One region of the Cellulomonas sp. H30R-01 genome, then DNA from elsewhere that is predicted to be linked to it. Evidence: riboswitches for the same ligand, from Rfam matches in the RefSeq annotation. Region 1 holds a riboswitch; each other region holds the start of a gene.

Region 1 (10,202 bases):
CGCGAGCGACGGCGCGACCTCGGAGTCGGGCGTGATGCGCGTGAGCGCCTCGTACACGGAGCCGACGACGGCCCCCTGGCTGTCGGGCGAGCCGCCCTTGTGCGGGTTGACGCTCGTGAGCTGGCGGGAGAGCACGAGTCGCAGCTCCTCGCCCGCGGTGGGCACGGGTCCGGCGGGCTCGGACGCGGCGTCGCCGCTCGCGCTGCTGCCGGCGCACGCGCCGAGCGTCACGACGAGCGCGGCGGAGACGAGGGCGGAGAGCACGGCGGCGACGGGCCGTCGCCGGTGCGGGGTGGGTCGGGACATGGTCCTGCTTCCGGTGCGGGGGACGCCGTGGCGGCGCCCCGGGGGCGGGGTGGGTCCTGCCGGGACGCGTCAGACGGGGTGCGTCGCCGGTGCTGCGCCGGCGAGGTGCGGTGCCCGGCGACCGGGCACCGCGTCGACGAGTGCGCGGGTGTAGGGGTGCTGCGGGTCCGCGAGGACGTCCCGCGTGCGGCCCTGCTCGACGATCCGGCCGTGCCGCAGCACGACGACGTCGTCGCAGAGGAACCGCACGACGCCCAGGTCGTGCGAGATGAACAGGTACGTGAGCCCGTGCTCGGCGCGCAGCCGCGCGAGGAGCGTGAGGATGCGGGCCTGCACGGACAGGTCGAGAGCCGAGACCGGCTCGTCGGCGACGACGAGCCGCGGCCCGCCCGCGAGCGCCCGGGCGATCCCGACGCGCTGGCGCTGACCGCCCGAGAGCTCCGCGGGCCGCCGGTCGCGGAACGCACGGGGGAGCTCGACCTCGTCGAGCAGCTCGTCGACGCGGGCCGCCACCGCGGCACGGTCGAGGCCGAGGCGGTGCAGCTCGAGCGGCTCGCGCAGCGTCTGCGCGACGGTGAGGCGCGGGTCGAGCGACGCGTAGGGGTCCTGGAACACGTACTGCACGTCCCGGCGCCAGCGGCGGCGACCCTCCCGGGTGCTGCTGCGCGGGTCGGTGCCGTCGAACACGACCGTGCCGCCGTCGGCGGTCTCCAGACCGGTGACGATGCGCGCGAGCGTCGTCTTGCCCGAGCCCGACTCGCCGACGATCCCGAGCGCCTGGCCGGGGGCCACCGTGAGGTCGACGCCGTCGAGCGCGGCGTGCCGGGTGCGGCCGGCCGGGCCGCGGACGACGAACGAGCGGCGCAGGTCGCGCACCTCGAGGATCGGCCGCTCGGGTGCACCGGCGTCGGCGCGCGCGACGACGGTCGACACCTCGGCGAGCGTGGTCGTCGTCGTCCGGCCGGTGCGGACCGCGCCCTGTGCCGGGCCGGCCGCGGCCCGCGCGGGCGACGTCGGGACCGCCGGCCGCGTGAGCCGGCTCGGCACCGCCGCGAGCAGCCGCTGCGTGTACGCGTGCTGCGGGTCGGCGAGCACGCGCGCGGTCGGCCCGGACTCGACGACCACCCCGTCGGACATCACGTGCACGTGCTCGGTGCGGTCGGCGACGACGCCGATGTCGTGGCTCACCAGGAGCACGCCGAGCCCGAGCCGCTCGCGCAGGTCGTCGACGAGGTCGAGCACCTGCGCCTGCACGGACACGTCGAGCGCGGTCGTCGGCTCGTCGGCGACGAGCAGACGGGGCGACCGGGCGAGCGCCGTCGCGATCACGACGCGCTGGTTGAGCCCGCCCGACAGCTCGTGCGGGAACGCGGCGAGCGTCTTGTCGACGTCGTCGATCCCGACGAGCCGGAGGAGCTCGGCGACCCGCGCGCGCCGCTCGTGGCGCGGCGTACCGGCGGGCAGCGCCTCGGCGAGCTGGGCGCGGATGCGCAGCCGCGGGTTGAGCGACGGTGTGGGGTTCTGGAACACCACGCCGACCTGGTCGCTCAGGTGGGCGCGGGCGTCACGCGGGGGCAGCGCGAGCACGTCGCGTCCGCTCACGTCGACGGTGCCGCGCAGCACGTCGACGCCCCAGGGCAGCAGCCCGGCGACGGCGAGCGCGGTGAGCGTCTTGCCGGACCCCGACTCCCCCACGAGCCCGACGCTCTGGCCGGCGTGCACGGCGAGGTCGACGCCGCGGACCAGCGGCACGTCGTCCGGCCGGTGGCGACGGTCGGCGGGGAGGCCGACGACGAGGTCGCGCACCGCGAGCACGGGGTCGCCGACGGCGACGGGCGCGGTGGTGACGGCGGGTGCGAGGTCGAGGCTCATCGGGCGACTCCTTGTCCGGCGCGCCCGGTCCCGGTGCGCTCCGCGAGGGCGTCGCCGAGCAGCTGGAGGGCGACGATGGTGACGATCAGCGCGACGCCGGGGAACAGCGAGAGCCACGGGGCGGTCGCGAGGCGCGCCTGGCCGGCGGCGACCATCTGGCCCCAGTCGGCCTCGGGCGGCTGCACCCCGAGGCCGAGGAAGCCGAGGCTCGACTCGAGCAGCAGGACGGCGGACGCGCTGAGGGTGACGGCGACGAAGAACAGCGGCAGGACGCTCGGCAGCAGGTGCCGCCACGCGACGGCACCGCGACCGGCGCCGGCGACGCGCGCGGCCTCGACGAACGGCTGCCGGACGACGGCCCGGGCGTGACCGCGGATGACGCGGAAGGTCAGCACCCACGCCCCGAGGACCAGCACGGTGACGAGGGGGACGAACGCGTTGCCGACGAACGACAGGATGACGATCGCGAGCACGATGGTCGGCACCGCGAGCTGCACGTCCGCGAGGCGTGACGCGACCGCGTCGACCGCGCCGCCGAACAGCGCCCCGCCGACGGCGAGACCGAGCCCGAGCACCGCGGCGACGAGCGTCGCGACGGCTGTGACGGCGAGCGCGGTCCGACCGCCGAACACCGTCCGGGCCAGCAGGTCGCGGCCGAGCTCGTCAGTGCCGAAGGGGTGCGCGGCCGACGGCGGCTGCAGGATCGCGGTGAAGTCCTGCGCGAGCGGGTCGGTGACGAGCAGCGGCGCGGCGAGAGTCACGGCGACGACGAGCCCGAGCAGGGCGGCACCGACCCAGCCGGACGCCCCGAGCGTGCGGGACGCGCGGCGGGTGTCGTGGGTGGCCTGCTCCTCGACGAGGACGGTGGCGACGGCGGTCATGAGCGGAGCCTCGGTTCGACGACGGCGGCCAGGACGTCGACGAGCAGGTTCACGAGGACGAACCCGACGGCGATGACCAGGACGCACACGATGACGAGCGGGTAGTCGCGGTTCTGCACCGCGTTGACGGAGAGCTGGCCGATCCCGGGCCAGCCGAAGATCGACTCGGTGACCACGGCGCCGCCGAGCAGCACGCCGGCCTGGATGCCGACGACGTTGAGAGTCGTGCCGAGCGAGTTGCCGACGACGTGCCGGCGCACGAGCCGGCCGCGCGACAGGCCCTTGGCCCGGGCGGTCCGGACGTGGTCGGCCTGGAGCACGTCGACGAGCGCGGTCCGGAAGACGCGCGCCACGGCCGGCACGAACGCGACGCCGAGCGTGAGCCCCGGCAGCACGATCGCGGCGGGGCCGGTCGCCCCGGTCGCCGGCAGCCAGCCGAGCCAGACGGCGAGCACGAGTGTCGCGAGGATGCCGAAGAAGAACGTCGGGATGCCGTCGAGCGCGACCGCGACGCTCAGCGGCACGCGGCGCAGCCATGCCGAGCGCGAGGTCGCGGACACGAAGCCGATGACGCCGCCGACGACGACCCCGATGGTCAGCCCGACGAGCCCCAGCTCGATGCTCGCGGGGAGCCGGCCGAGGGCGATCGCGACGGGGTCGGAGCCGTACCGGATCGAGTCGGGGAAGTCGCCGCGCACGACCTGCCCGAGGAACGACACGTACTGCACGGGCACCGGGCGGTCGAACCCCATGAGCGCGGTCAGTCGCTCGACCTCGTCCGGGGGTGCGTCCGGCGGGACGAGCAGCAGCGCGGGGTTGCCCGTCGAGTAGAGCGCGAAGAAGACGAGCGTCGCGGCACCCCACACGGCGACGAGACCGGTGGCGACGCGGCCCGCGAGGTAGCGCGGGCTCACGGGTGGGCGCAGCGCGCGGACGCGGGTGAGCACGGTGGGGGTCACGGAGGGACCCGGTGGTGCGGCGAGGTCGACGGCGGCCATGGCGGCGGCTCCTGGGGCGGCGGGCGGTGGGCGGTGGACGACGCGCGCGCGGGCGCGCGGCGGTCGTGTGCGGGGACGAGCGGGGACGCGCCTCGCCGTCTCGGCGGGTGCGTGGGACGACGGCGGGCGTCGGCGGGTGGAGAGCGGGGCACGACGTCGCGTCGCAGGTCGCCTGGCGGCGGGTGCCGTCAGCGGCGGGTGCCGTCACCGGCGGGTGCCGTCAGCGGCGGGTGCCGTCAGCGGCGACAGGCGCGACAGACGCGCGGTGCCGGCGTCGGCGCGGTGGTCCAGCGGCTGGACGTCGTCATGGTGGGTCGCCTCCGTGGGCGGCGGGTGCCCCCAGGCGGGCGACGCCGGGGGCAGGTGCTCGGGTGCACCGCGGGGTGCCGCGTCGCCAGCCGAGCCTGACGGCGACGCGAGCCGCGAACGTAGGTGGCGGTCCCGGACGGGTCAACGGGTCCTGCCACGCGTCTCGCGATGCGGGATCGCGTTCCTCGAGCACCGGTGCGTGTGCGCCTGGCCGTCGGGCCGCCGCGGCCGGAGTCCCGCATGAACACGCCCCGAGGGCGAACCACTGCTCCCGGCCGAACGTCCGGATCGTGAGACGCGCGGGATCGACCATTGACCCCGGTGCGACCCCTTCCTACGTTTCCCGCCGGTCACGAGACCCGACGACAAGCCCTGGCTGGTCGGGCAGCAACCCTCCGGACGTGGCGGGGTGCTCCAGGTGATGACCCGGCACGGCACCCCCGTCGTGCAAGCACGGACGACCGACGCGCGCACCGTCCCGCGCACCGAAGGAGCACCCCATGACGCCCGCACCGCACGCCCCGGCGGTGACGCCGTGACGCGGTACCTCGCCCGCCGGCTCGGCCTCGCCGTGCTCGTGCTGTGGGCGGCGTACACCGTGTCCTTCGTCGTGCTCTACGCGCTCCCCGGCGACCCCGTGTCGATCATGTACGGCGGCGACTCGACCGACGTGACCCCCGAGCAGCTCGACGCGCTGCGCGCCGAGTACGGGCTCGACCAGCCGCTGCCCGTGCAGTACCTGACGCAGCTGCTCGACGCGGTGCGCGGCGACCTCGGCACGTCCGTCGTGAGCAAGCAGCCGGTCACGACGCTCCTCGCCCAGGCGATCCCGCCCACCGCCGCGATCGCGGGGGCCGCGCTGCTGCTCGCGGTCGTCGGCGGCGGGACGCTCGCGGTCGTCGCGACCGCGACCCGCCACCGCGCGCTCGCGGGGTTCCTGCTGTCGCTGCCGCCGCTCGGCGTCGCGATCCCGTCGTTCTGGTTCGGCCTGACGCTCGTGCAGTGGTTCTCGTTCCAGCTGCCGATCTTCCCCGCGCTCGGCAACCAGGGGTTCGCGTCGATCGTGCTCCCGGCGGTCACGCTCGCGCTCCCGACGTCCGCGATCATCGCGCAGCTGCTGTCACGCAGCCTGCTGCACACCCTGCGCGAGCCGTACGTCGACACCGCACTCGCCAAGGGTGCGGGCCGGGTGCGCGTGCACCTGCGGCACGCGCTGCGCAACGCGGCCCTGCCCGCGCTCACCGCGACCGGCCTCGTCGTCGGCGGGCTGCTGTCCGGGGCCGTCGTCACCGAGACCGTGTTCTCCCGTGCCGGGCTCGGGCGCCTCACGGCGACGTCGGTGGCCGCGCAGGACATCCCCGTCGTCCAGGGCGTCGTCCTCGTCGCCGCGACGGTCTACGTGCTCACCAACCTGCTCGTCGACGTCGTCTACCCGCTGCTCGACCCGCGCATCGTCACGGGTGGGCGTGCGGCGGGCGTCACAGCCGAGCCCGACGACGCGGGCCGGCCGGCCGCCGACGAGCACGCCACGCGACCGCCGAGCACCGCGCCGGCGGAGCACGCCCACGCCGTCCCCGCCGGAGGTGCGCGGTGAGCACGATCGACAGCCTCACGGGCTCGAGCCCGTCGCGCCCCGACGGGTTCGTCCCCACCGCGCTCGACCCGGGCACGCGCGCCGACGACTTCACCGCGACGGCCGCCGACCGGTTCGCCGACGCCGTCCGCGAGCACGACGACGAGCTCACGCACCGCAACCCGTGGCGCTCCCGGCTCGAGGACCTGGTCCGCCGGCCCGGGCTCGTGCTCGCGCTGCTGTGGTCCGTGGCGGTGGTCGTGGCGGCGTTCGCGCCGTCGCTCCTCGCGCCGGGCGACCCGCTCGTCGGGGTGCCCGCGGACAAGCTGCAGCCGCCGTCGGCCGCGCACTGGTTCGGCACCGACCAGCTCGGTCGCGACCTGTACACGCGGGTCGTGCACGGCACGCCGCTGACCCTGCGGGCGGCTCTCGTCGCGGTGCTCGTCGGGCTCGTCGTGGGCGCGCTGGTCGGGCTGGCCGCGGGGTTCGTCGGCGGTCTCGTCGACGACGTCGCGATGCGGGTCGTCGACGTCCTCCTGTCCATCCCGGCGCTGCTGCTGTCCCTCGCGCTCATCACGGTGCTCGGCTTCGGTTCGGTCAACGTCGCGATCGCCGTCGGCATCGCGAACGTCGCGGCGGTCTCGCGCATCATGCGGTCCGAGGTGCTGCGCGTGCGGACCTCCGGCTTCGTCGAGGCGTCGCAGGCGGGCGGCAGCCGCTGGTGGACCGTGCTGTTCGGGCACGTCCTGCCCAACTCCGTCGGACCCGTCGTCGTGCTGGCCGCCCTCGAGCTGGGCGGTGCGGTCCTCGCGGTCTCGTCCCTGTCGTTCCTCGGCTACGGCGAACCGCCGCCCGCACCCGAGTGGGGGGCGCTCGTCGCGGGCGGACGCGACTTCCTGCGCACCTCGTGGTGGCTGACGACGCTCCCTGGCCTCGTCATCGTCGCGACCGTGCTCGCCGCGGGACGCCTCTCCCGCGCGCTCGACGGCGACCCCGGGAGGGCCCGATGACCGCCACGACCCCCGTTTCGCGTGCCGCGGACGTGCCTGCTGCCGAGCGCCTGCTCACGGTCCGCGACCTCGCGGTCTCCTACCGAACCCGGCGCGGTGACGTGCACGCCGTGCGCGACGTCTCGCTGCACGTCGACGCGGGCGAGACCGTCGCCGTCGTCGGCGAGTCCGGCTCGGGCAAGTCGACGACCGCCGCGGCTGTCGTCCGCCTGCTCGCGCCCGCCGCACGCATCACGTCGGGCACGATCGACCTGCTCGGCCACGACCTCGCGACCGCGTCGCCGCGCGTGCTGCGCACCGTCCGCGGCGCGCTCGTCGGGCTCGTCCCGCAGGACCCGACCGTGTCGCTCAACCCCGTCACGCGGGTCGGCGACCAGGTCGCCGAGGCGCTCGTCGTGCACGGGCTGGCCGACCGCCGCGGAGCCGCCCGCCAGGCCGTCGAGGCGCTGCGCCGCACGGGCCTGCCCGAGCCCGAGCTGCGCGCCCGGCAGTACCCGCACGAGCTCTCGGGCGGGATGCGGCAGCGCGTGCTCATCGCCGTCGCGCTCGTCGCCCAGCCGCGCCTGCTCGTCGCCGACGAGCCGACGAGCGCGCTCGACGTCACCGTGCAGCGCCGGATCCTCGACCACCTGGACGAGCTGACCGCGGCGACCGGCACCGGCGTCCTGCTCATCACGCACGACCTCGGCGTCGCCGCCGACCGGGCCGACCGCATCGTCGTGATGTCGCGCGGCCGCGTCGTCGAGACGGGCACGCCCGACGAGGTCCTCGGGTCGCCGCGCGAGGCGTACACGCGCGCGCTCCTCGCAGCGGCGCCGTCGCTGCGGGGAGCGCGCCGTGCTAGGCCCGTCCCGTCGTCGCCCGCCCCTGGGGCACGCGCCACGACGACCGGCACGCCTCCCCGCACGCCCGGCCCGCCCGCGCTCGAGGTGCGCGGCCTGGTCAAGGACTTCCCGCTGCCCCGGAGCAGCGGCGCGGGCACCGGCGTCCTGCGAGCCGTCGCCGACGTGTCCTTCGCGGTCCCGCGCGGTCGCACGCTCGCGCTCGTCGGCGAGTCGGGGTCCGGCAAGTCGACGACCGCCCGGCTCGCGCTGCGGCTCACCGAGCCGACGGCCGGCACGGTCCAGATCGACGGCACCGACGTGACGCGTGCCCGCGGCACGCAGCTCCGTGCGCTGCGACGCCGGCTCCAGGTCGTGCAGCAGAACCCCTACGCGTCGCTCGACCCCCGCTGGACCGTCGAGCGGATCGTCACCGAGCCGCTGCGCGCGTTCCGGGTGGGCGACCGCCGGGAACGTGCCGCGCGCGCCGCCGAGCTGCTCGACCTCGTCGCACTCCCCGCCTCGGCGCTGCAGCGCCGCCCCGCCGAGCTGTCCGGCGGCCAGCGCCAGCGCGTCGCGATCGCCCGGGCGCTGTCCGTGCGGCCCGACATCGTCGTGCTCGACGAGCCGGTCTCCGCGCTCGACGTGTCGGTCCAGGCGCAGATCCTCGACCTGCTCGCCGACCTCCAGCGCGACCTGGCCGTCTCCTACCTGTTCATCTCGCACGACCTCGCGGTCGTGCGGCAGGTCGCGCACGACGTCGTCGTGCTGCGGCACGGGCGGGTCGTCGAGCAGGGCGACGTCGAGACGGTGTTCGCGCGCCCCTCCCACCCGTACACGACCGAGCTGCTCGAGGCGATCCCCGGCACGTCCGTGCGGGCCGAGCTCCGAGGAGGTGAGCGATGACCGCCTGTTGTCCCGGCCGTCGCCGCCCCCGGCGCTGAGCGCGCCACCGCCCCCGCCCCATCCTGGAGAGACCCCATGTCGCAGTCCCCGTCCCCTGCTCGCACGCACGTCCTGCGCGTCGCAGCCTCCGCCCTCGCGCTCGGCCTCGCGCTGGCCGCGTGCAGCTCCGGCTCCCCCGAGGGCACTGAGCCGTCCGCATCCGGGTCGAGCGGTCCCGTCGACGGCGGCGACCTCGTGTTCGCGATCGGCAACGACCCGATCTCGCTCAACCCGTCCGGCACCGGCTCGGGCAACGACACGCTCTACGTGACGCGCCAGCTCGTCGACTCCCTCCTGTGGCAGGACCCGGCGGACGGCTCGCTCGAGCCGTGGCTCGCGACGGGGTGGACCTCGAACGACGACGCCACGGAGCACACCTTCACGCTCCGCGACGACGTGACCTTCTCGGACGGCACGCCGCTCACCGCCGAGTCCGTCAAGGCGACGTTCGACGACGTCGTCGCCGCGGGCGCGAAGAGCAGCGCGGCACCCTCGTTCGTCGGCTACACCGGCACGACCGTCGTCGACGAGCACACCGTGACGGTCACGTTCGGCACGCCCAACGCCGCGTTCCCGCAGGCCGTGAGCACGGTTGCCCTCGGCATCGTGGCCGCGTCGACGATCGCCGTGCCGTTCGACGACCGCGCGGACGGCTCGGCCGTCGTCGGCACCGGACCGTTCGTGCTCGACCACTACACGAAGGACACCGAGACGGTCCTCGAGGCCCGCGACGACTACGCGTGGGCGCCCGAGGCGCGCACCGACGCCGGTGCGCCGCACGTCGACTCGGTGACGTTCCAGGTCGCACCCGAGGCGAGCGTCCGCACGGGCTCGCTCACGTCGGGGCAGGTCCAGGTCATCGGCGGCGTCCAGCCGACCGACATCGCCACGCTCGAGCAGTCCGGCTTCCCGCTGGTCCACCGCGCCAACCCCGGCATCACGTTCGGCCTCACGTTCAACGGCGCGTCCCCGCTGGGCAGCGACCCGGTGGTCCGTGAGGCGATCGGCCTCGCGATCGACCCGACCGAGGTCCGCGACACCGCCCTCACCGACGGTTTCGCGGTTGCCACGAGCGTCCTCGCGAGCACCACGCCGGGCGTCGCCGACGTGAGCGAGCACCTCGAGTCCGACCCCGCGAAGGCCGCCGAGGTGCTCGAGGACGCCGGCTGGGAGAAGGGTGCCGACGGCATCTACGCGAAGGACGGCGTGCGCCTCGCCCCGACGCTCGTCTGGATCACGAACTTCTCGCCGAACCAGACGTCCGTCGAGCTGCTCCAGGCCGAGCTCAAGGCGATCGGCATCGACGTCACGCTCTGGTCGGGCGCCGTCCCGGACTTCCAGGCGAAGCTCAAGTCCGGCGAGTTCGACCTCGTGTGGGGCAACCTGTCCCGCGCCGACGGCGACGTGCTGCGCACGCAGTACTCGACCGCGGCGACGAACTACTACCGGATCGACGACGCCGAGCTCGAGGCCCTGCTCCAGGAGCA
Region 2 (10,202 bases), 880 kb from region 1:
GGCGGGGTCGTCGGCGAGACGCTGCGCGTCTGCGGGCAGAACCTGGTGGGCCGGTGACGACGGTCGTCCTGCCCGCCGTCCCCTCCCTCGGCGGGCTCTACGCGCGCGGCGCGGCGGCGACCGGCCGACTGGCCGTGGCACGTCGCGTCGGCCGCGCGCCGACCGACCTGCCCGACGTGGTGCACGAGGTGCGCGGCGTGCGCGCCGACGCCGACCACATGACGGAGTACCAGCACCTCGTCGGGGAGTCCGCGTCCGACCGGCTGCCCGCCGGGTTCGTGCACGTCCTCGCGTTCCCCGTCGCGTTCGCCGTCATGGTGCGGCCCGACTTCCCGCTGCCGCTGCTCGGGCTCGTGCACGTCGCGAACCGGGTCACGCAGCACGCGCCCGTCGGACTCGGTGATGCGCTCGACGTCCGCGCCTGGGCCGAAGGGCTGCGGCCGCACCGGGCCGGCACGACCGTCGACCTCGTCGCGGAGGTCCGCGTCGGCGACGCGCTCGTCTGGCGGGGTGTCTCGACGTACCTCGCGAAGGGCGTGCGGCTCGCGGGCCGACCGACCGACGAGGGGGCGCGGTCCGACTTCGTCGCGCCGCAGCCGACCGGGCGCTGGAGGCTCGCCGCCGACACCGGCCGCCGCTACGCGGCCGTGTCCGGCGACCACAACCCGATCCACCTGTCCGCGGTTTCGGCCAAGGCCCTCGGGTTCCCGCGGGCCATCGCGCACGGCATGTACACCGCGGCCCGCGCGCTGGCCGACGTCGGCGCGTCGCGCGGCGACGCGTTCACGTGGTCCGTCGAGTTCGCGAAGCCCGCGCTGCTGCCCGGGACGGTCACCGTCCGCGTCGCACCCGACGGTGACCGCTCCACCACGTTCGCCGGCTGGGACGCCCGCACCGGCAAGCCGTACCTCACGGGCACGGTCGTCCCGCTCTGACCTCGTCCGCTGCGCGGCCGGGCGGCCCGTGAGGCGTCGCCCGGTCCGTCAGTGGTCGACGTCCTCGCCGAGGTCCGAGCGCAGCGGCGTCGACTCGTCGAGGATCCGCTCCAGCCGGCGCGCGCACCGCAGCCGGACCAGGCCGACGAACGCGAGCGTCATCGCGACCGTCACGACCGCGCCCTTCCCCGTGACCGACGGGACGCGCGCGAGCGCCATCACCGCCGGCAGGCACATGACCAGCGCGGCGTAGCCGACCATCCAGTGCCGGTCACGACGCAGGGACAGCTCACCTCGCAGGCTCAGGTGCGGTTCGCGGTTCATGCCTGATCCATCGGCGGCCAGGACCGTGGCTGTGAGTGCTCTCGCGGGTGAGTCGCCCGGGCGGCCGACGCCGGTCGCTCAGGGGCGACGCGGTCGATGTCCCGACCCCTCGCGGTGGTGGAGCACCCGCAGCGTCGCGTCGATGTCGAAGGCCCCGCACGAGCAGTGGCGGCCGATCGGCGGCGAAGCAGTCGCGGGCGGCTAGGCGACCGGGAACGCCGCGGCGAGACCGCGGTGCAGGCGGTCGATCTGCTCGTCGGTCAGGGGACCGTCACGGTTGAGCAGCTGGGCGAGCTTCTTGGGCCAGAGGACGTCGACGTCGTCGAGCGCGAACGCCCCGCCGATGAGCGGCCAGTCGGCGTCGACGAAGCACAGCTGACCCCGCACCCGCACGTCGGGCTGGACCTCCGCGAGCGCCGTGCGGACCAGGTCGACCTGCTTCTGCACGCCGGTGAGGAGCTTGGTGCAGTCCCGGCCGCCGACGGTCAGCGTCGCGGTGCGCGGACGGAGGATGCCGCCCTGCACGCGCAGGTCCGGCCGACCTTTGTACCGCTTGGCGTCGATCACGTACACGCCCGTCGGCGCCACCGCGATGTGGTCGATGTTCGCGCGCGTCCGCGGGATCCGGCGGTCGTGCAGCACGCGCACGCGCTCGTTCGCCCACGTGTCGAGGCTCCGCGCGACGACCCGCTCGCCCGCCGCGCCGGAGCTCCACGCGCGCGTGCTCTGCGGGTCGTCGGACAGCGCCAGGATCAGCCCGCCGAGACGCGGGTGCGCCGCACGCACGCGCTGCTCCCGCTGGGCGGCACGCCGCTCGAACTCGCGTGCGGCCGAGGCGCCGGCACGCCCGATCTCCACGACCGCCGCGGTCGCGTCGGCCGCCGGGGATGCGCCGACCGGTGGTGCGTCGGCCGTTGGGACCGGGTCGAGCACCGGCGTCGCGTCGGCGTTCGGGGATGCGTCGACCGAGTGGTCGCGACACTCGATGCAGCGGACGGACTTCGTCGACCGCTCGTAGACCGCGACAGTGCCCGCGTCCAGGCGGCAACCGCACAGCCGGCAGTCACCGGCGTAGCGCAGCCGCATCGTCTTGTCGCCGGTCCCGCTCGCCTGCGTGCTCACACGGCTCCATCGGCACGTCCCGGCCGGCGGATGACCTGTCGGCCTCACGGCTGGAGGCGGGTGGACTCCCACGTCGTGCCGGTGCGGACGTACTGGAGGCGGCGGTGGAGGCGGTCGGGGCTGCCGTACCAGAGCTCGACGGCGTCGGGGACGAAGCGGTAGGCGACCCAGTCGGCCGGCCGCTCGACGGGTCCGTCCGCGGCCGCGAGCCGCGCGGCATCGGCGCGCAGGCCGGGCTCCGAGGTCAGCGGGCGGCTCTGCCGGGAAGCGGCTGTCGCGGCCTGCGCGTCGCGCGTCCGCCGGGCGAACAGGGCGTCGGCGACGTCGTCGGGCAGGACCTCGACCGACCCGGTGACGTTGACCTGCTGGAGCGTCTCGCGCCAGTACACGGTGAGGGCGGCGCGCGGTCGGGCGGCGAGGTGCCGGCCCTTGCGGCTCGTCGTCGAGCTGCCGAAGACCAGGCCGTGCTCGTCGACGGTCTTGAGCAGGACGGTGCGGGTCCGCGGGTCGCCGTGCTCGTCGACCGTGGCCAGGGTGGCGGCGAACGGCTCGCGCAGGCCTCGCTCGCGCGCGGCGTCGAACCACGCGCGCACCAGGGGCATCGGCTCGTGAGGCGGGTCGTCGAACTCCGGGAGGACGAGCGTCGTGTCGCCCGACAGCGTCGCGTCGCGGGGCTCCTGCGCTTGGTTCATGCGCTCACCCAAGCACAGGGCGACGAGGCCCGGCTCGCGGTGGCGCGGGCGTCTACCCGGACCGCGCAGGCGTGCGGACGGCGTCGTCGCCTGGTGCGTCGCCCGACTCGGCGGCCGCGTTGGCGGGGCTCGTCGCGAGCGCCACGCACCCGGCGAGCGCGACGGCGAGCGCGGCCGCGGCGGGGACGGCCCACCCGTCGCGCACGAAGTCGCCGAGGACCGTCAGGCCGACGACGCCGGGGACCACGACCTCGATGACCGAGACGATCGCGGCGGCCGTCCCGACGGACCCACGCTCGAGCGCGCGGAGGTACGCGAGGGCGCCCGCGACGCCGCCGACGACGATCGGGATCGCGAGCGGCTGCAGGACGGTGTCGAGCAGGTCGCCGTCGGCGTGCGCGGCGCGCGCCCCGATCGCGGCGATCGAGTAGCCGAGGCCGCCCAGGACGGCGAGCAGCACGGGAGGTCCGGACCGGTAGACCGCGAGGGTGGCGACCGCGACGACGCCTGCGGCGGCGATCGTCAGGCCGACGAACCCGTCGGGCGGGTGGACCGCGGGCTGCTCACCCCCGGCGGCGGCGACCACGACGAGCGCGGCGACGACCGCGACGACGGCGGCGACGTCGAGCCGGCGCATCGTCGCGTGCAGGACGACCCGCGCGAGCAGCACGACGACCACGAGGGACGCCGCGATCACGGCCTGCACGACGAACAGCGGCAGGTGGTCGAGCGCCGCCAGGGAGAGCAGCCAGGCAAGGCCGTCGAGGACGAACGCCGCGACGACGAGCGGCTGCAGGACGGCGCCGAGCCCGCGCGCCCGGCGAGCGCCGACCGCCTGCATGATCGTGCTGACGCCGTAGCCGACCGACGACGCGATCGCGGCGAGCAGGGACCCGATCACGCCCGCCGCCTCGCGCGCGGTCCGGACGCGCGCCCGCCGGTCACGTCGGCTGTCCCACGTTGCCGAGGAAGCGCCCGATCACCGGGATCTCGGTGACCCCCTCCGCACCGGCCATGACGACGGCCTGCGTCGCGACGTACTCGACCGAGTCGAGGATCGTGTAGCGCGGCACCCAGCCCGGGTCGAACTTCTCGTTGAACTGCCCGAGCGTCGCCATCTGCGTGCCCTGCGAGAGCCGCTGCAGGACCGGTCGCGTGAGCTGGTCGAGGCGCGAGCCGCCGCCCTCCTCGTTCTCGAGGACCTCGCGCAGCACCGCGAAGTTGAGCCCCAGGCCGGTGTGGCCGCGCGCCTTGAGCTCACCGATGGTGTGCACGATGTTCGTGTCGATCAGCCCGTTGGGCAGGCCGTCGACGTCGAGGCGGCGGCGCATGACGTCGAGGGACCAGCCGCCGATCGCGGGCGCGGGCACCCACTGGCAGAACGCGTCGACACGCCCCGCGGGCGTCTGCGTCACCGACATGAGCAGCCCGGTGTCCGCCGGGTCGAACAGTCGCGACAGGGTCATCGAGAAGCCGCGCTCGGTCTCGCCGCGACGCGACTCATCGCTCATCGCCTCGATCTGCGCGCGCAGGTGCGGCTCCATCGCCGCCGGGTCGTGGAACGTCGTCGTGTACCCCGCGCGCTCGACGCGTCCGACGGCCTGCCGCAGCGACTTGTGCGACCCGCCCGCGGTCGTGAACGTCGTGCAGTCGACGATCGCCTCGTCGCCCAGGTAGACGACGCGCAGACCCGCGGCCTCGTAGACGCCGAGCCAGTCCTGCCCCGCGCCGATCACGGCGACGGACCAGCCGTAGTCCTCGGTGTAGTCGAGGAACTCCGCCCACGTCTGCTCGCGCTCCTCGGGCGGCCCGATCGGGTCGGGCGACACGAGCGCGACACCGCCGCGCACCGAGTGCGCGACCACCGAGCGCCCGACGAAGAACCAGTCCTTGTCGTCGCGCAGCGCGAAGTAGTCGAGCGTGCCCGTGCCCCACCGCTGCACGATCGCGCGGGCGCGCTCGCGCTCGTCGGCGTGGTCCGCCGCGCTGAGCCGCCGCGGGCGTCGCGGCGACGTGAGCGTCCACAGCAGCGTCAGCAGGAACGCGAGCTCGAGCACGAACTCGACCGGGCTGAGGATGCGCGCGAGCCGCTCGATCTCGTCCGTGCCCGGGTCCCGTACCAGCACCCACACGACGAGCCCGACCGTCGTGACCACGACGAAGACCACCGCGAAGACCACGAGCAGCACCGCACGCCGCACGTCCCGCCGGTTCGGCAGGACCGGGAAGCACGCGCCCTGCGTCGCCAGCCACACGGTGCCGACGACGACGGCGGCCGCGGCGAGCACGTCCGGACCGCGCACGAGGTGCAGCACCGCCGACGCGACGAGCAGCCCGAGCGTGAGGATCCAGGACAGCCGGTGGCCGCGCCGCAGCCCGCGGGCGGTGAACAGCAGGACGATCGACACGGTGATGAGCGCCGGGCGGGCCGACGCCGCGCCGGCGTCGGGGACGATGTCGTCGAACAGCGCCAGGTCGCGCCAGACCCCGCGCAGCAGGCTCGAGACGAGCCCGACCACGGCCAGGACCCAGACGGCCCGCGACGCGAGCACGCGCACGTGGACACGACGCCGCTGCTCGTCGAGGGCGGATCGGTCGACTCGCGGGAGGAGCACGCTGCCCGGCATGCGCCCCAGTCTGCCGGGGGTGACCGTCGGCGCACCCCTCGCGCGGGGTGATCCGTCCGTCGTGCGGCGTCAGACGTCCGGCGTCGTCCCCGCCAGCCGCGCGAGCAGGCCGGCGCGGACCGCGGGCCACTCGTCGGGCAGGATCGAGAAGTACGCGGAGTCGCCGCGCGTGCCGTCGGGGGCGAGGCGGTGGCTGCGCAGCACCCCCTCGGGAACCGCGCCGAGCCGACGGATCGCGCCGACCGAGCGCGTGTTGCGGGTGTCGGCACGGAACGCGACGCGCTGCATGCCCCACGTCTCGAACGCGTGCGTGAGCATCAGCAGCTTGCAGGCCGGGTTGTTCGACGTCCCCCACCAGCGCGGCGCGTAGTAGGTGTGCCCGATCTCGACGCGCAGGACGTGGAGGTCCAGGTCGTAGAACGACGTGCTGCCCCGCACCTCGCCCGTCGCCGCGTCCAGCACGCCGAACGCGACCCGCCCGGGCGTCGCCCGCGCGCGGTCCACCTCAGCACGCCAGCCGTCGAGCCCGGCGGGCAGCGGGGACGACATGCCCGCCCACACCCGGTCGTCGACGAAAGCGGCGAGCGCCTCCGCGTGGGTGTCGTCGAGCGGGACGAGCCGAGCACCGTGGCCTTCGAGCGTGACGTCGTGGAGCACAGCGGAAGCCTCGCACGGTCTGGCAGGGTGGCGACCATGGTCTTCTTGGAGCGCGACGGCGACCTGGACGCCCTCGACCTGGTCGGCGAGGACCTCGACGGGCAGGACGGGTCCCACTCCCGGATCCTCGAGTGCACCTTCACGGACTGCTCGCTCGACGGTGCGCGCCTGGACGGCACGCGCGCGTCGGACACCGCCTGGACGCGCGTGCGGGCCGGGTCGCTGTCCGCGGTGTCGACGACCTGGCTCGACTGCCGGTGGGAGGGCGCGCGGCTCGGTGCGGTCGAGGCGCACGGGTCGGAGTGGACCCGCGTCGAGCTGCACGGGGGCAAGGTCGACTACCTCAACCTGCGCGACGCGACGCTCACCGACGTGCGGCTGGTCGGCGTCATGGTCGACGAGCTCGACCTGGCCCGGGTGAAGGCGCGCAAGGTCGTCCTCGACGACTGCCGTGTCCGGCGTCTCGACGTGTCCGGCGCGCGGCTCGAGGACGTCGACCTGCGCGGAGTCGTCGGGCTCGAGCGCATCGACGGCCTCGACGGGCTGCGCGGCGCGCGCATCACGCAGGACCAGCTGCTCGACCTCGCCCCGCTCGTCGCCGAGCACCTGGGCATCGTCGTCGGCTGATCACGCGCCCGTCCCCCGCGGGCCGGGCCCCCTCGGCGCGCGCGACCGACGCGGCCTGACGACGAGCGGGCGCCGAGCCGTCGCGGGCGAGTCAGTCGTCGAGGGCCGGACCGCAGGCGGCGGCCGCGGTGGCGGCGAGGGCGTCGAGGCCGTGCACCTGCACGAGCGGGCGGGTGTCGTCGACGACGGTCCAGCAGGCGTCGACGACGTCGTACCGGGCGGTCGGGCCGTCGGCGAGGTAGCGGCGCAGCGCGTCGACGAGGCGGTCGACGGCCTCGCTCGTCGTGCCGACGCCGACGGACGCGCGGATCGCGCCGCCGGACGCGCCGAGGTGCGCGAGCAGCGGGTGCGCGCAGAACCGGCCGTCGCGGACGCCGATGCCGTGCTCGGCGGACAGGTAGGCGGCGACGAGGCCCGGGTCGTGGCCGGGGACCGTGAACGTGAGGACGCCGACGGGGTCGGCGGAGTCGGGCCAGATGCGCGCGACCTCGACGCCGTCGATCGTGCCCAGGCCGTCGACCAGGCGGGCGCGGAGCGCCTCCTCGTGCGCGAGCAGCGCGCCGGCGGGCAGGGCGGCGAGCCGGTCGCACGCCTCCGCGAGCGCGATCGCGCCGATGACGTTGGGCGACCCGGCCTCGTGCCGCGCGGGGGCGGGCTGCCAGACGGTCCGGTCGGCGCGCACGTCGCGCACGGCGCCGCCACCGGCCAGGTAGGGCGTGCCGGTGTCGAGCCAGTCGCGGCGACCGACGAGCGCGCCCGCGCCGAAGGGCGCGTACGTCTTGTGGCCGGAGAACGCGACGTAGTCGGCGCCGGTGCGGGCGAGCGAGAAGCCGCGGTGCGGGACGAGCTGCGCGCCGTCGACCGCCACGCGCGTGCCCTCGGCGTGCGCGAGCGCGACGACCTCCTCGATCGGCAGGGACTCGCCGGTCACGTTGGACGCGCCCGTGATCGTGAGCAGCGCGTACGGCTGGGTCGCGAGCTCGGCGCGCAGGGCGTCGAGGGTCTCGGCGACCGTCCGCGCGATCGGCAGGATCGTCGTGGTGTTGCCGTGCCGCTGCGACGACTGCACCCACGGCAGCAGGTTGGCGTGGTGCTCGACGTCGAGGACGAGGACCTTGCCACCGGCGGGGACGACACCCGCGAGCAGGTTGAGCGAGTCGGTCGTGTTGCGGGTGATGATCGCGACGTCGTCGGGGCGCGCGTCGACGAACCGCGCGATGCTCTGCCGGGACGACTCGTAGAGGGCCGTCGACACCTGCGACAGGTACCCCGCGCCGCGGTGCACGGACGCGTACAGCGGCAGGACCTCGGTGACGCGCGCGGCGACGGACTCGAGCGCGGGGGCGCTCGCGGCGTAGTCGAGGTTGGCGTAGACCCGCTGGGTGCCGTCGACGAGCGGGACGGTGGTGTCGCCACCGACGACGGGGAGGAGCGCAGCGACGGGCTCGCGGGTCGACACCGGGGCGCCGACCTCGGCACAGGACGTGGTCTCGGCGATGACGGACATGGTGCTCCTCACGGGTCCGTGGGACCCGGCACCGACGGCCAGCCCCGCGCTTGCCGTCCGCCGGTCGGCGGTCGGCCTGGTCGTCACCCGGGGCACCCCACCGCGGAGGAGGGTTGCCGGCCAGCGAGCCGGGGCTTCGCGCTGGCGCTCATGACCTGACGACGAGGGTTCCGCCGGGCGCCGGGGTGTGTCAACGGGAGGCCTCCGGCGTCTCGGATGGCGGGACGGCTTGTCCACTCCTTGGCGCGGCGGCCGTCGGCGCGCGTAGCATCGCCGCAACCATCCAGAGCGGCCGAGAGATCTGGCTCGACGACGCCGCAGCAACCCCCCGGTCCGCCGGGCGAGGGTGCTACCGCCAGGACCGATGGAGGATCGCGATGCCGTACGCCGGTGACCTGACCCCGCAGCAGGCGTGGGACCTGCTCACGAACGACGAGCGCGCGCTGCTCGTCGACGTGCGCACCGACGCCGAGTGGCGTCTGATCGGCGTCCCTGACGCCACCGGGATCGGCGGCCGTGCCGCGCTCGTCGAGTGGACGACCCCGCAGGGCCTCAACCCGCGATTCGTCGACGAGCTCGCCGAGGCCGGCCTGACGCCCGGCGACGAGCGGCCCGTCGTCTTCCTGTGCCGCTCCGGGGTCCGCTCGGTCGCCGCCGCGCAAGCCGCGACCGCCGCCGGGTTCGGCCCGGCCTACAACGTGCTGCGAGGGTTCGAGGGCGACGTCGGCCCCGACGGTCAGCGCGGGCACGTCGGGTGGCGTGCCGAGGGTCTGCCGTGGACGACGCTGTGACCGCCGACCGCGTGCCGGGCCGCGTGCCCGGTCCCGGCGACTGGGACGACCGCTCCGTCGACCGCTCGACGCTGCGGCCCGACACGCTCGCCGTCCGCGGCGGGCTCGTGCGGTCCGAGTTCCAGGAGATGTCCGAGGGCCTCTTCCTCACCCAGGGGTACGTGTACGACTCCGCCGCGCAGGCCGAGTCCGCGTTCGCGGGCGACGTCGACCGGTTCCTCTACTCCCGCTACTCCAACCCGACGGTGTCGACGTTCGAGGAGCGCCTGCGCCTGCTCGACGGCGCCGAGGCCGCCTACGCGACCGCGACCGGCATGTCCGCCGTCTTCACCGCCCTGGCCGCGCTCGTGCAGCAGGGCTCGCGCATCGTGTCCGCCCGCGCGCTCTTCGGGTCGAGCGTCGTGATCTTCGACGAGATCCTCGCGAAGTGGGGCGTGCGCACCGACTACGTCGACGGGCACGTCCTGTCGCAGTGGGAGGAGGCGCTCTCGACGCCCGCCGACGTCGTGTTCTTCGAGACGCCGTCCAACCCCATGCAGGACCTCGTCGACATCGCCGCCGTGTCCCGGCTCGCGCACGCCGCCGGTGCGACCGTCGTCGTCGACAACGTCTTCGCGACGCCCGTCCTGTCCCGGCCGCTCGACCTCGGCGCCGACGTCGTCGTCTACTCCGCGACCAAGCACATCGACGGCCAGGGCCGCGTGCTCGGCGGCGCGATCCTCGGCTCGACCGAGTACGTCCGCGGGCCCGTCCAGACCCTCATCCGCAACACCGGCCCGTCGCTGTCCCCGTTCAACGCGTGGGTGCTGCTCAAGGGCCTCGAGACGATGTCGCTGCGCGTGCGCCACCAGGCCGCGTCCGCCCTGACGCTCTCCGGCTGGCTCGAGCAGCACCCCGCGATCGCGTCCGTCCGCTACCCG
Region 3 (10,202 bases), 260 kb from region 1:
TTCACGAACGTCGACCGGACCGTGCACCTGTCCGAGAAGGCGGTCGACCCGCCGGGGGAGGCGCGGCCCGACCTCGACATCGTCCTCGACTTCGCGCGGCGCATGGACCTGCGCGACAAGGACGGCGGACCCCTGGTCCCGTGGTCGACGCCCGAGGAGGCCTTCGAGGCGTGGAAGGAGTGCTCGCGCGGTCGGCCGTGCGACTACTCGGCGCTCACGTACGCGCAGCTACGCGGCGGGGGCGTCCAGTGGCCCTGCACCGACGAGCACCCGCGCGGGACCGAGCGGCTCTACGGCGACGGCCGCTTCCCGGCGGCGCCGGGCTACGCCGAGACGTACGGCCGCGACCTCGTGACCGGCGCGCCGTTCGAGGCCGACCAGTACCAGGCCCTCAACCCCGAGGGGCGGGCTCTGCTGCGCGCCGTGCCGTACGTGCCGCCGCACCACCTGCCGTCCGATGACCTGCCGCTGCAGCTCGTCACGGGCCGGACGATCTACCACTTCCACACCCGGACCAAGACCGGCCGGGTGCCCCAGCTGCGGGACGCAGCCCCGGACGTCTGGATCGAGCTCTCGGCGGAGGACGCCCAGGCGCGCGACATCGCCGAGGGCGACCGCGTGCGGGTCCGCACGGCGCGCGGGTCGGTCGAGGGTGCGGCGCGCGTGAGCGAGGTCCGGCGCGGCGTCGTGTTCGTCCCGTTCCACTACGGCTACTGGGACACCGAGCCCGGCCACGAGCCCGGCCACGAGCCCGGCGGTGCCGGTCGCGCGGCGAACGAGCTCACGCCGACCGAGTGGGACGCGGTCTCCAAGCAGCCGCTGTTCAAGACCGCCGTGTGCCAGGTCGAGCGCGTCGCCGACGGCGCGGGCACACCTGCGCCCGCCCCGACGACGGGCGCGTCCGCCCCGGTGCGCGTCGGCGTGCGGCCGACCGCCGGCGGGACGCGCGCGGAGGTCCACGAGGAGGTGGCGACGTGAAGCTGGGGCTCGCGCTGCGCGAGGTGCACCGCTCCGAGACCGAGCTCGCGGAGGCGCTGCTGCACCTGTCGGAGCGGCACGCGGTCGTCCACGACGTGCACCTCCTGGCGCGGGACCTCGCCGCGTGGTCGGCGGACCACGTGCGGCAGGTCGCCGAGGCCGCGCACGACCAGGGCGAGGACCTCGACCCGGACCCGGTGCGCGACCCCGGCGTCACGCGGCGCGTCCGCGAACGGCTGTCCGAGGCGCTGGGGCGTGCCCGCGCGCCCGAGCTCGCGCTGCTGTCGGACCTGCGGACCGTGTACGTCCTCGCGCACGGCGTCGCCTCCGACTGGGAGCTCATCGGCCAGGCGGCGCAGGGCGTGCGCGCGCGGGACCTCGTCGACCTGTCGCAGCGCTGCCGTTCGGAGACGATCCGGCAGGCGCGCTGGGCGGACGCGATGCTCAAGGAGTCGGCGACGCAGATCCTCGTGTCCTGACGGCCCGGGACGGAGGTCCGGTCCGCAGCGGTGGCGGCGGTGGCAGCGTCGGACCATGGGACGTGCAGCGCGCCGGTGGGTCGTGGGCCTCTCCGCGTTCACCCTCGTCGGGGTCGTCGCGGGGGTGCAGGGCTTCCTGTCGGGCGCGTTCGCGCCGCTCGTCGACGACCTCGAGCAGGTGCTGCCCCTCACCGGGCCGGTCGTGCCGGCCGTCGCGCTCGCGGTCCTCGTCGGTGTCCCGCAGACGCTCGTGCTCGTGACCGCGCTGCGACGGACGGCGGACGCGCCCGTCGTCGCGGCGGTGGGCGGCGCGGCGCTGACCGGGTGGGTCGCGGTGCAGCTGCCGCTCGTCGGCTGGACGTCGCCCGTGCAGTGGGCGTTCGCCGCCGTCGGCGTGGTCGAGTGCGTCGCCGGGCTGCGGATGCGCGCGGCGCGGGCGGAGACGCCCGGGGGACCGGCGGGGACGACGACGGGGACGGCCCGCACGGACCGTCCCCGTCGGAGCTGACCGGCCGAGCCGGTGCAGCGGTCTACTTGAAGGCGTCCTTGACGTCGTCGACGGCGTCCTTCGCCTTGTCGCCAGCCTGCTTGACGTTCGCGGACGTCTGGTCCGCCTGGCCCTCGGCCTCGAGGCGCTCGTCGCCGGTCGCGCGGCCGGTGCCCTCCTTGACCTTGCCCTTCGCCTCTTCGGCGGCGTGCTCGATCTTGTCGTCCAGACCCATGGGTCTCTCCTCTCGTGCGGGCGGTCGTGGGCGGGGGTGTCAGACGGCGCGACGGCCTCTGCCGACGAGCCAGCCGATGAGGCTGACGACGAGCAGGATGATGCCGATCCACAGCAGGACCTTCGCGGCCTCGACGGCGACGCCGAGGACGATCATCACCACGCCGGCGATGATGAGGATGAGCCACAGAGCCATCTGACTGCCTCTCTCGACCCGGTGGCCGGGGTTGGCCGCCGGACGTCCACGACCGCGTTCTCCAGTCGCAACTCCTTCATGGTCGTGCGACCAGGGGCGCGCCGCACGTCGGGCGGGCCCGTGCGAACGGTGGTACGCGGGGTGAGATGTCCGGACGTCAGCCGCCCGCCTGCGGGGCGGGCGGCTCGACGAGGTAGGTGCCGTGCCCCTCGACCACGAGCCCGTCGACGAAGCGCAGGACCTCGTCGACCACGCCGCCCGACTGGTTGCGGTAGCCGAGGACGAGCACGTCGACTCCCGCGTGCACGCGCTCGACGGAGAACCGCAGGTCAGGGACCTGCCGGAGGCCTTCCGTCCAGTAGGCCCGCAGGGCGTCCTTGCCGTGCACGACCCCCTGCGTCGCGGGCAGGAGCCGGGCGGCGACGGGCGACGTGAACACGACGTCGTCCGCGAAGTGGTCCAGCACGGCCTCGACGTCGTGCGCGTTCCAGGCGGCCACCCAGGCGGCGGCGAAGGCGTGCGGCTCGGGTGCGGACATGCCGGGCAGTGTGGCACCGCGGGGTGCGGATCGTGGACACCGTTGTCCGGCATGTGAGAACCGGGCCCGACGATACTTGACCTATCAGGTCGGGATTTCTAGTGTGCTCGTCACCGGGGTCACGCGACCTCGGGGTCATGAGCTCCAGCACCAAGCCCCGGCTCGCTGGACGGCAACCCTCCCGCGCGGCGGGGTGCCCCGGGTGACGACCAGGCCGTGAGCGCACCGCGCACGGCAACGGCGCGGACGCAGGCCCACGGCCTGCCGTGAGGAGAGAGCGATGAGCGGGCGAGCCCCCGGACGCGCAGCCGTCCTGACGTGTCGCTGTCGCCCCCTGCGCTCCTGTCGCACGCGCTGACACCCGCGCTACCGCCGCACCGACGGTCGGGGGCCGCAGCGCCCCGACCCCGCCGCCCGCCGACGCGGGCTCCCTCGTCCCACCCCACCGCCACGTCCCGGCACGGACGCGCCCTCGGCGCGCCCGCAACCGCCGTGCACCCCAGAGACGGACCCGCACCATGACCGTGACCCCCAGCACCCACCTCGGCCTCGACCTCTCCGACGCCGGCGCGCACCCCGAGGCGTGGCGCGCGACCGGCTCCGAGCCGCACCGCCTGTTCGACCCCGAGCGCCTCGGCCAGCTCGTCGCGACCGCGCAGCGCGCCACGCTCGACTACGTCCTGTTCGACGACGCGTTCGCGCTGCACACCAGCCGCAACACGACGCTGCGCGGCCGGCTCGACGCCGCGCTCGTCTCCGCCCGGCTCGCCCCGCGCAGCTCCGGGATCGGGCTCGTCGCGACCGTCGACACCACGCACACCGAGCCGTTCCACGTCGCCAAGGCGATCCAGACGATCGACCACGTGAGCCGCGGTCGCGCCGCCTGGCAGGTCGGCTGGTCCACGACCGACGAGGTCGCCGCCGCGTTCGGCCGCAAGCCCGCGCAGGACGAGGCCGACGCGGTCGCCGAGGCCGACGAGGCCGTCGACGTCGTGCGCAAGCTCTGGGACAGCTGGGAGGACGACGCCGAGATCCGCGACGTCCCGACCGGCCGGTTCGTCGACCGCGAGAAGATCCACCGCATCGACCACGACGGCGTGCGGTTCGCCGTGCGCGGCTCGTCGATCACGCCGCGCTCGCCGCAGGGCCAGCCGCCCGTCGTCGTGCGCGTCGGGTCCTCGTCGTCGTTCGCGCTCGCCGCGCACCGCGCCGACGTCGTGCGCATCCGCCCCGCCGACCGCGGCGACGCCGCGCGCCAGCGCGCCGAGATCCGGGCCGCTGCGGCCGCCGTCGGGCGCGACCCCGACGAGCTCCGCGTGGTGGCCGACCTGTTCGTGGTCCTCGGCGGGACCGAGCACGCCGCCCGCGAGCGGCTCGCGCTGCTCGACGCGCTGACGGCCCCCGGTCGGCGCACGCACGAGGGTGCCGCGCACGTCGGGACCGCGGCGGACCTCGCCGCGACGATCGAGGACTGGACGACGACCGGCGCGGTCGACGGCTTCACGCTGCGGCCCGCCGCGCTGCACACCGACGTCGACGGCATCGCCGACGAGGTCGTGCCGCTGCTGCGCGCAGCGGGCGTGTTCCGTGAGTCCTACCCGGGCACGACGTTCCGCGACACGCTCGGCCTGGCGCGCCCCGTCAGCCGCTACGCGACCGCGATCGCCTGAGCCGCCGAAATGACGAACCGCCCCCGCAAGCAGATCCACCTCGGCGCGCACTTCCCGGGTGTCAACAGCACCACGGTGTGGACCGAGCCCGACTCCGGCAGCCAGATCGACTTCGCGTCGTTCGAGCACCTCGCCCGCAAGGCCGAGGACGCCCGCCTCGACTTCTTCTTCCTCGCCGAGGGCCTGCGCCTGCGCGAGCACAAGGGGGAGATCTTCGACCTGGACGTCGTCGGCCGCCCGGACACGCTGCCCGTGCTCGCCGCGCTGGCCGCGGTCACCGACCGGCTCGGCCTGGTCGGCACGATCAACACGACCTTCAACGAGCCGTGGGAGATCGCCCGGCAGTTCGCGACGCTCGACGTCCTGTCCGGCGGCCGTGCCGCATGGAACCTCGTGACGTCGTCGGACGCGTTCACCGGCGCGAACTTCCGCCGCGGCGGGTTCCTGCCCTACGCCGAGCGGTACGAGCGGGCCGCCGAGCTCGTCGCGGTCGCCCGCGCGCTGTGGGACTCGTGGGACGACGACGCCGTGCTCGGCGACCGGGCCGCCGGCGCGTTCCTGCGCGACGGGGCCGTGCGCGAGGTCGAGCACGTCGGGACGCACTTCCAGGTGCGCGGCACGTTCCCGACGCCGCGCGGTCCGCAGGGCCACCCGGTGCTGTTCCAGGCGGGCGACTCGGCCGACGGCCGCGACTTCGCGGCGGCGACCGCCGACGTCGTCTTCTCGATGCACTCGACGTTCGAGGACGGTCAGGCGTTCTACCGGGACGTCAAGGGCCGGCTCGCCGCGCTCGGGCGCACCGAGGAGTCCCTCAAGATCCTGCCCGCGACGACCGTCGTGCTCGGCGACACGCTCGCCGACGCCCAGGAGCGGGCCCGGGTGATCCGGCGCCAGCAGGTCTCGGGACCGGGCGCGATCGCGTTCCTCGAGCAGGTGTGGGGCGTCGACCTCACGTCGTACGACCCCGAGGGACCGCTGCCGGACGTCGAGCCCGACGTCGACAACGCCGACATCACGCGCGGGCGCGTCCGGCACGTCAAGGACCCGCGTCCCGTCGTCGCGCAGTGGCGCGCCCGCGCCGAGGCCGACGGGCTCTCGATCCGCGACCTCGTCATCGCCGTCACGACGCGCGGCGGGTTCGTCGGGACGCCCACGCAGGTCGCCGACGCGATCGACCGGGCCGTCCAGGAGGACGCGAGCGACGGCTTCATCCTCGTGCCCCACCTGACGCCGCACGGGCTCGACGACGTGCTCGACCGCGTCGTGCCCCTGCTGCAGGAGCGCGGCTCGTTCCGCACCGAGTACAGCGGCCCGACGCTGCGCGACCACCTCGGTCTCGACCGGCCCGCCCCCGGCCGCACCCGCACCGCCCACCTCGACCAGCAGCCCGTCGGCTGAAGGAGCCCCCCCACGATGACCGACACCGCGATCCGCCCGGCCGACACCGGGACCGCCGCCGCCCGTGACGAGTGGGCCGCCTGGCACACCGAGCGCGAGCGCACGCTCGCGACCCCGCACGGCTGGCTCACGCCCGTCGCGCTGCTCTGGCTGCGCGCGCAGCGCCGCACGCTGCCGGGCGTGCCCGGCCTGTGGTGGGCCGACGACGAGGGCGCGCACGTCCTCGCGGTCGACGACGACGGGCTGGTCGACCCGGCCGACGCGGGCACGACCCTGCGCGGCGAGCGGTCGTGGGAGGTCGTCGAGGACGGCTCGACGGTCGTCGCGCGCTTCCTGCCGGCCGGCCGTGACCCGCTGGCCGCGCCCGACGAGGTCGAGGTCGTGGTCGAGCTGGTCAGGCGGACCGGGCGCTACGCGCTGCGGCTGCGTGACCCGCAGGCCGCGACCCGCGCCCGGTTCACCGGGGTGCCGACGTTCGCCTACGACGAGTCTTGGGTGCTCGACGCGCCCGTGCGCTGGTACGACGCCCCGCAGCGGGTCGTCGTCGGGGCCGCCCAGGCCGGCCTCGTGCACGACGCGACCCTGGTCGGCGAGGTCGACGTCGAGCGCGGCGGCGTCGCACGGACGCTGCGGCTCGTCGGTGCCCCCGGCAAGGAGGGCGTCGCGCTGCTCTTCTCCGACGAGGCCGACGACGTCGCCGGGTGGCGCGTGCTGCACACCGCGCGCCCGGCCGAGGGTTCCGCGACGATCCGGCTCGACCTCAACCGCACGCTCAACCTGCCGTACGCGTTCACGGAGTTCGGCACGTGCCCGTCGCCGGTGCTCGGCAACCACCTGCCGTTCGCCGTCGAGGCGGGGGAGCGCGCGCCGCTCGGGGCACGGCCGTGACGGCGCCCGCCACGGACGCGGTGCTCGAGGTCGTCTCCGTCCCGCTGTCCGACCCGCGCGTGCAGCCGCTGCTCGACGAGCTCGCGACCGAGTACCTCACGCGGTACGCGGAGCTGTTCGGCGAGCGCGACCTGCGCGAGGAGATGGACCGGTACCCGGCGGAGCAGTTCGTGCCGCCGGCGGGCGAGCTCGTGCTGCTGCTGGAGGCGGGCGAGCCCGTCGCGGGCGGTGCGTTCCGGCACCGCACCGAGCCCGAGCTCGGCCCGGTCGAGCTGCTGGAGCGGCCCGCGGCCCGCGACGCCGAGGGGCGTCCTGCGCTGCCGACGGCGGAGCTCAAGCGGATCTGGACGTCGTCGGCGCACCGCCGCCGCGGCCTCGCCCGCCGCGTGCTCGCCGAGCTCGAGCCGCGTGCCGAGGCCGCCGGGTACCGGCGGCTCTACCTGACGACCGGCCCCCGGCAGCCCGAGGCCGCCGCGCTGTACCTCGCGACCGGCTACCGGCCGCTGTTCGACCCGAGCGACCCGCCCACCACGGGACCGCTGCCCTTCGAGAAGTGGCTGTGAGGAGGACCTCGTGAGCACCATCGACCTACGTCACGACGACGTGCAGCGCCGCGTCGCCGACGTCGTCCCGGTCCCCGTCGCCGTCCCCGACGGGGCGCGCGTGCCCGCCGGGACGGGCGCGCGCGACGAGCTCGAGCGCCTGCGGGTCCGGCCCGCGCGCCACCCCGGCCGGTGGGTCGCGACCGCCGCCGTCGCCGTCCTGCTGGCGATGGTCGTCAGCTCGCTGCTGTCGAACGACAAGTGGGGCTGGGACGTCGTCGGGCAGTACCTGACCTGGCCGTCCGTGCTCGAAGGGCTGTGGGGGACGGTCCGGCTGACCGCCGTCGCGGCCGTCGTCGGGTTCGGCCTCGGGACGGTCCTCGCGCTCATGCGCCTGTCCCGCTCGCCGCTGCTGCAGTCGGTCGCCTGGGCGTACGTGTGGGTGTTCCGGTCGGTGCCGCTGATCCTGCAGCTGCTGCTCTGGTACAACCTCGCGTACCTGTACCCGACGCTGTCGCTCGGGATCCCGTTCGGACCGTCGTTCACCGAGTTCGGCACGCTCGACGTCGTCGACAAGTTCGGCGCCGCGATCCTGGGCCTCGGGCTGTCGCAGGCCGCGTACTCGTCCGAGATCGTGCGCGCCGGCATCCTCGGCGTCGACCAGGGCCAGCACGAGGCCGCGGCCGCGCTCGGCATCCCGCGCGCCCGCCAGCAGTGGCGGATCGTCCTGCCGCAGGCCATGCGCACGATCGTGCCGACGTCGGTCAACGAGATCATCGGCCTGGTCAAGGGCACGTCGGTCGTCTACGTCCTCGCGTACGGCGAGCTCTTCTACACGGTCGGCGTGATCTACGGGCGCAACCTGCAGGTCGTGCCGCTGCTGCTCGTCGCGGGCATCTGGTACCTCGTCCTGACGACGGCCCTCACGATCGCCCAGTTCTACCTGGAGCGGTACTACGCCCGCGGCGCGCTGCGCACGCTGCCCCCCACACCGCTGCAGAAGGCGCGCTGGAACGTGCTGCTCGCCTGGTCCCGCGTCGCGGGCCGGCCCGTGCACGCGAGCGTGCCGCCGGGCTTCGGCTCGCGCGGGGGGCAGCGCGGCCTGGCCGGCGTGCGCTCGGGCGGGCAGCGACGCGACGAGGGAGGTGCGGCATGACCGCCACGACCACCAGCACACGGACGGGTACGCCGCCGGCCGCCGGAGGGCTGCTCGAGGTGCACGGCGTGCACAAGTCGTACGGCACGCTCGAGGTGCTCCAGGGCGTCGACCTCGTGGTCCGCCCCGGTGAGGTGACCGTCGTCATCGGCCCGTCCGGCTCCGGCAAGTCGACGCTGCTGCGCGTCATCAACCACCTCGAGAAGGTGGACCGCGGGTTCGTCGCGCTCGACGGCGACCTCATCGGGTACGCGCGCCGCGGGGACTCGCTGCGCGAGCTCAAGGAGAAGGACATCCTGCGGCAGCGCACGCAGATCGGGTTCGTCTTCCAGTCCTTCAACCTGTTCCCGCACCTCACGGCGCTCGAGAACGTCACCGAGGCGCCGGTCTCGGCCCAGGGCCGGCCGCGCGCCGAGGTCGAGGCCGAGGCCCGGGCGCTGCTCGACCGCGTCGGGCTCGCGGACAAGGCCGACGCGCGCCCGCGGCAGCTCTCCGGCGGGCAGCAGCAGCGCGTCGCGATCGCCCGCGCGCTCGCGACCCGACCCAGGGTGCTGCTGTTCGACGAGCCGACGTCCGCGCTCGACCCCGAGCTCGTCGGCGAGGTCCTCGACGTCATCCAGGACCTCGCGCACGGCGGCACGACCATCGTGCTCGTCACGCACGAGATCGCGTTCGCCCGGCAGATCGCCGACACCGTCGTCTTCATGGACGGCGGCCGCATCGTCGAGCAGGGCCCGCCCGCCCAGGTGCTCGACGCCCCCGCCCACGCCCGGACCCGGGCGTTCCTCGACAAGGTCCTGTGACCTCGTCGACCCCTGCTCCACCCCTCGCACGACCCCGAGAAGCACCGTCCCGACCGTCCCCGCCCCGAGGGACCACACGAGAGGCACCACCCATGACCCGCACGATCGGCGCACGCCGAGCCCCCGGACGCACGCGGCTCCTCGCCGCAGCCGTCGCCCTCCCGCTGCTCGCCACGCTCGCCGCCTGCTCGTCGAGCGCGGACGCGGAGGAGCCGGCCGGTGGCAGCGACCTCGCCGAGGCCGCGGAGAAGGCCGGGCTCGAGGTCAACACGACCGCCGACCAGGACCGCATCCACACGACCGAGTCGGAGGAGGCGATCGCGCTCCTGCCCGACGCGTACAAGGACGTCGACACGCTCAAGGTGTCCGTGTCCGCGTACGTCGCGCCGCTCGCGTTCCTCGCGGACGACGAGAAGACGCCCATCGGGAACGAGACCGACATCGCCCAGCTCATCGGCGACGCGCTCGGCAAGAAGGTCGAGTGGGAGGTCAAGGCGTGGGCCGACTGGCCGCTCGCGCTGCAGTCCGGCGACGTCGACGCGTCGATCTCGAACATCACGGTGACCGAGGAGCGCAAGGAGCTCTACGACTTCGCGTCGTACCGCGTCGACCAGCTCGGCTGGCTGACCCGCGCGGACTCCGACCTCGAGTCGATCACCGAGCCCGCCGACATCGCGGGCCTGACGGTGGCCGTCGGCTCCGGCACCAACCAGGAGAAGATCCTGCTGGCCTGGGACGAGGAGAACAAGGCCGCCGGTCTCGACCCCGTGAAGGTCGAGTACTTCGAGAACGACGGCGACACGATCCTCGCGCTGCAGTCCGGCCGCATCGAC

Evidence for each region. A riboswitch is a leader RNA that binds a small molecule or an ion and turns the genes downstream of it on or off. The one in region 1 is predicted to bind S-adenosylmethionine.
Region 2: linked by a shared signal. The riboswitch ahead of GXP71_RS13255 (aminotransferase class V-fold PLP-dependent enzyme) and the one ahead of GXP71_RS09275 (ABC transporter permease) in region 1 are both predicted to bind S-adenosylmethionine.
Region 3: linked by a shared signal. The riboswitch ahead of GXP71_RS10405 (LLM class flavin-dependent oxidoreductase) and the one ahead of GXP71_RS09275 (ABC transporter permease) in region 1 are both predicted to bind S-adenosylmethionine.

Annotation. Positions count from the first base shown of each region.
Region 1 is NZ_CP048210.1:2,075,410-2,085,611, forward strand. Features, by position in the region: gene GXP71_RS09255 (ABC transporter substrate-binding protein) at 1-306, opposite strand, end outside; gene GXP71_RS09260 (ABC transporter ATP-binding protein) at 376-2,178, opposite strand; gene GXP71_RS09265 (ABC transporter permease) at 2,175-3,059, opposite strand; gene GXP71_RS09270 (ABC transporter permease) at 3,056-4,057, opposite strand; SAM riboswitch class IV at 4,715-4,826, shown strand; gene GXP71_RS09275 (ABC transporter permease) at 4,902-5,960, shown strand; gene GXP71_RS09280 (ABC transporter permease) at 5,957-6,949, shown strand; gene GXP71_RS09285 (ABC transporter ATP-binding protein) at 6,946-8,676, shown strand; gene GXP71_RS09290 (ABC transporter substrate-binding protein) at 8,752-10,202, shown strand, end outside.
Region 2 is NZ_CP048210.1:2,953,734-2,963,935, forward strand. Features, by position in the region: gene GXP71_RS13210 (3-oxoacyl-ACP reductase) at 1-57, shown strand, start outside; gene GXP71_RS13215 (MaoC/PaaZ C-terminal domain-containing protein) at 54-935, shown strand; gene GXP71_RS13220 (hypothetical protein) at 984-1,259, opposite strand; gene GXP71_RS13225 (nuclease-related domain-containing protein) at 1,461-2,381, opposite strand; gene GXP71_RS13230 (pyridoxal 5'-phosphate synthase) at 2,426-3,073, opposite strand; gene GXP71_RS13235 (hypothetical protein) at 3,126-3,974, opposite strand; gene GXP71_RS13240 (bifunctional lysylphosphatidylglycerol flippase/synthetase MprF) at 4,015-5,700, opposite strand; gene GXP71_RS13245 (GNAT family N-acetyltransferase) at 5,770-6,357, opposite strand; gene GXP71_RS13250 (pentapeptide repeat-containing protein) at 6,394-6,984, shown strand; gene GXP71_RS13255 (aminotransferase class V-fold PLP-dependent enzyme) at 7,076-8,491, opposite strand; SAM riboswitch class IV at 8,533-8,647, opposite strand; SAM riboswitch class I at 8,768-8,862, shown strand; gene GXP71_RS13260 (rhodanese-like domain-containing protein) at 8,869-9,282, shown strand; gene GXP71_RS13265 (O-succinylhomoserine sulfhydrylase) at 9,306-10,202, shown strand, end outside.
Region 3 is NZ_CP048210.1:2,331,037-2,341,238, reverse strand. Features, by position in the region: gene GXP71_RS10435 (molybdopterin oxidoreductase family protein) at 1-978, shown strand, start outside; gene GXP71_RS10430 (hypothetical protein) at 975-1,457, shown strand; gene GXP71_RS10425 (hypothetical protein) at 1,513-1,965, shown strand; gene GXP71_RS10420 (CsbD family protein) at 1,988-2,179, opposite strand; gene GXP71_RS10415 (DUF4175 domain-containing protein) at 2,219-2,374, opposite strand; gene GXP71_RS10410 (nuclear transport factor 2 family protein) at 2,532-2,912, opposite strand; SAM riboswitch class IV at 3,046-3,159, shown strand; gene GXP71_RS10405 (LLM class flavin-dependent oxidoreductase) at 3,431-4,582, shown strand; gene GXP71_RS10400 (NtaA/DmoA family FMN-dependent monooxygenase) at 4,592-5,980, shown strand; gene GXP71_RS10395 (DUF1684 domain-containing protein) at 5,996-6,868, shown strand; gene GXP71_RS10390 (GNAT family N-acetyltransferase) at 6,865-7,431, shown strand; gene GXP71_RS10385 (amino acid ABC transporter permease) at 7,442-8,566, shown strand; gene GXP71_RS10380 (amino acid ABC transporter ATP-binding protein) at 8,563-9,369, shown strand; gene GXP71_RS10375 (ABC transporter substrate-binding protein) at 9,462-10,202, shown strand, end outside.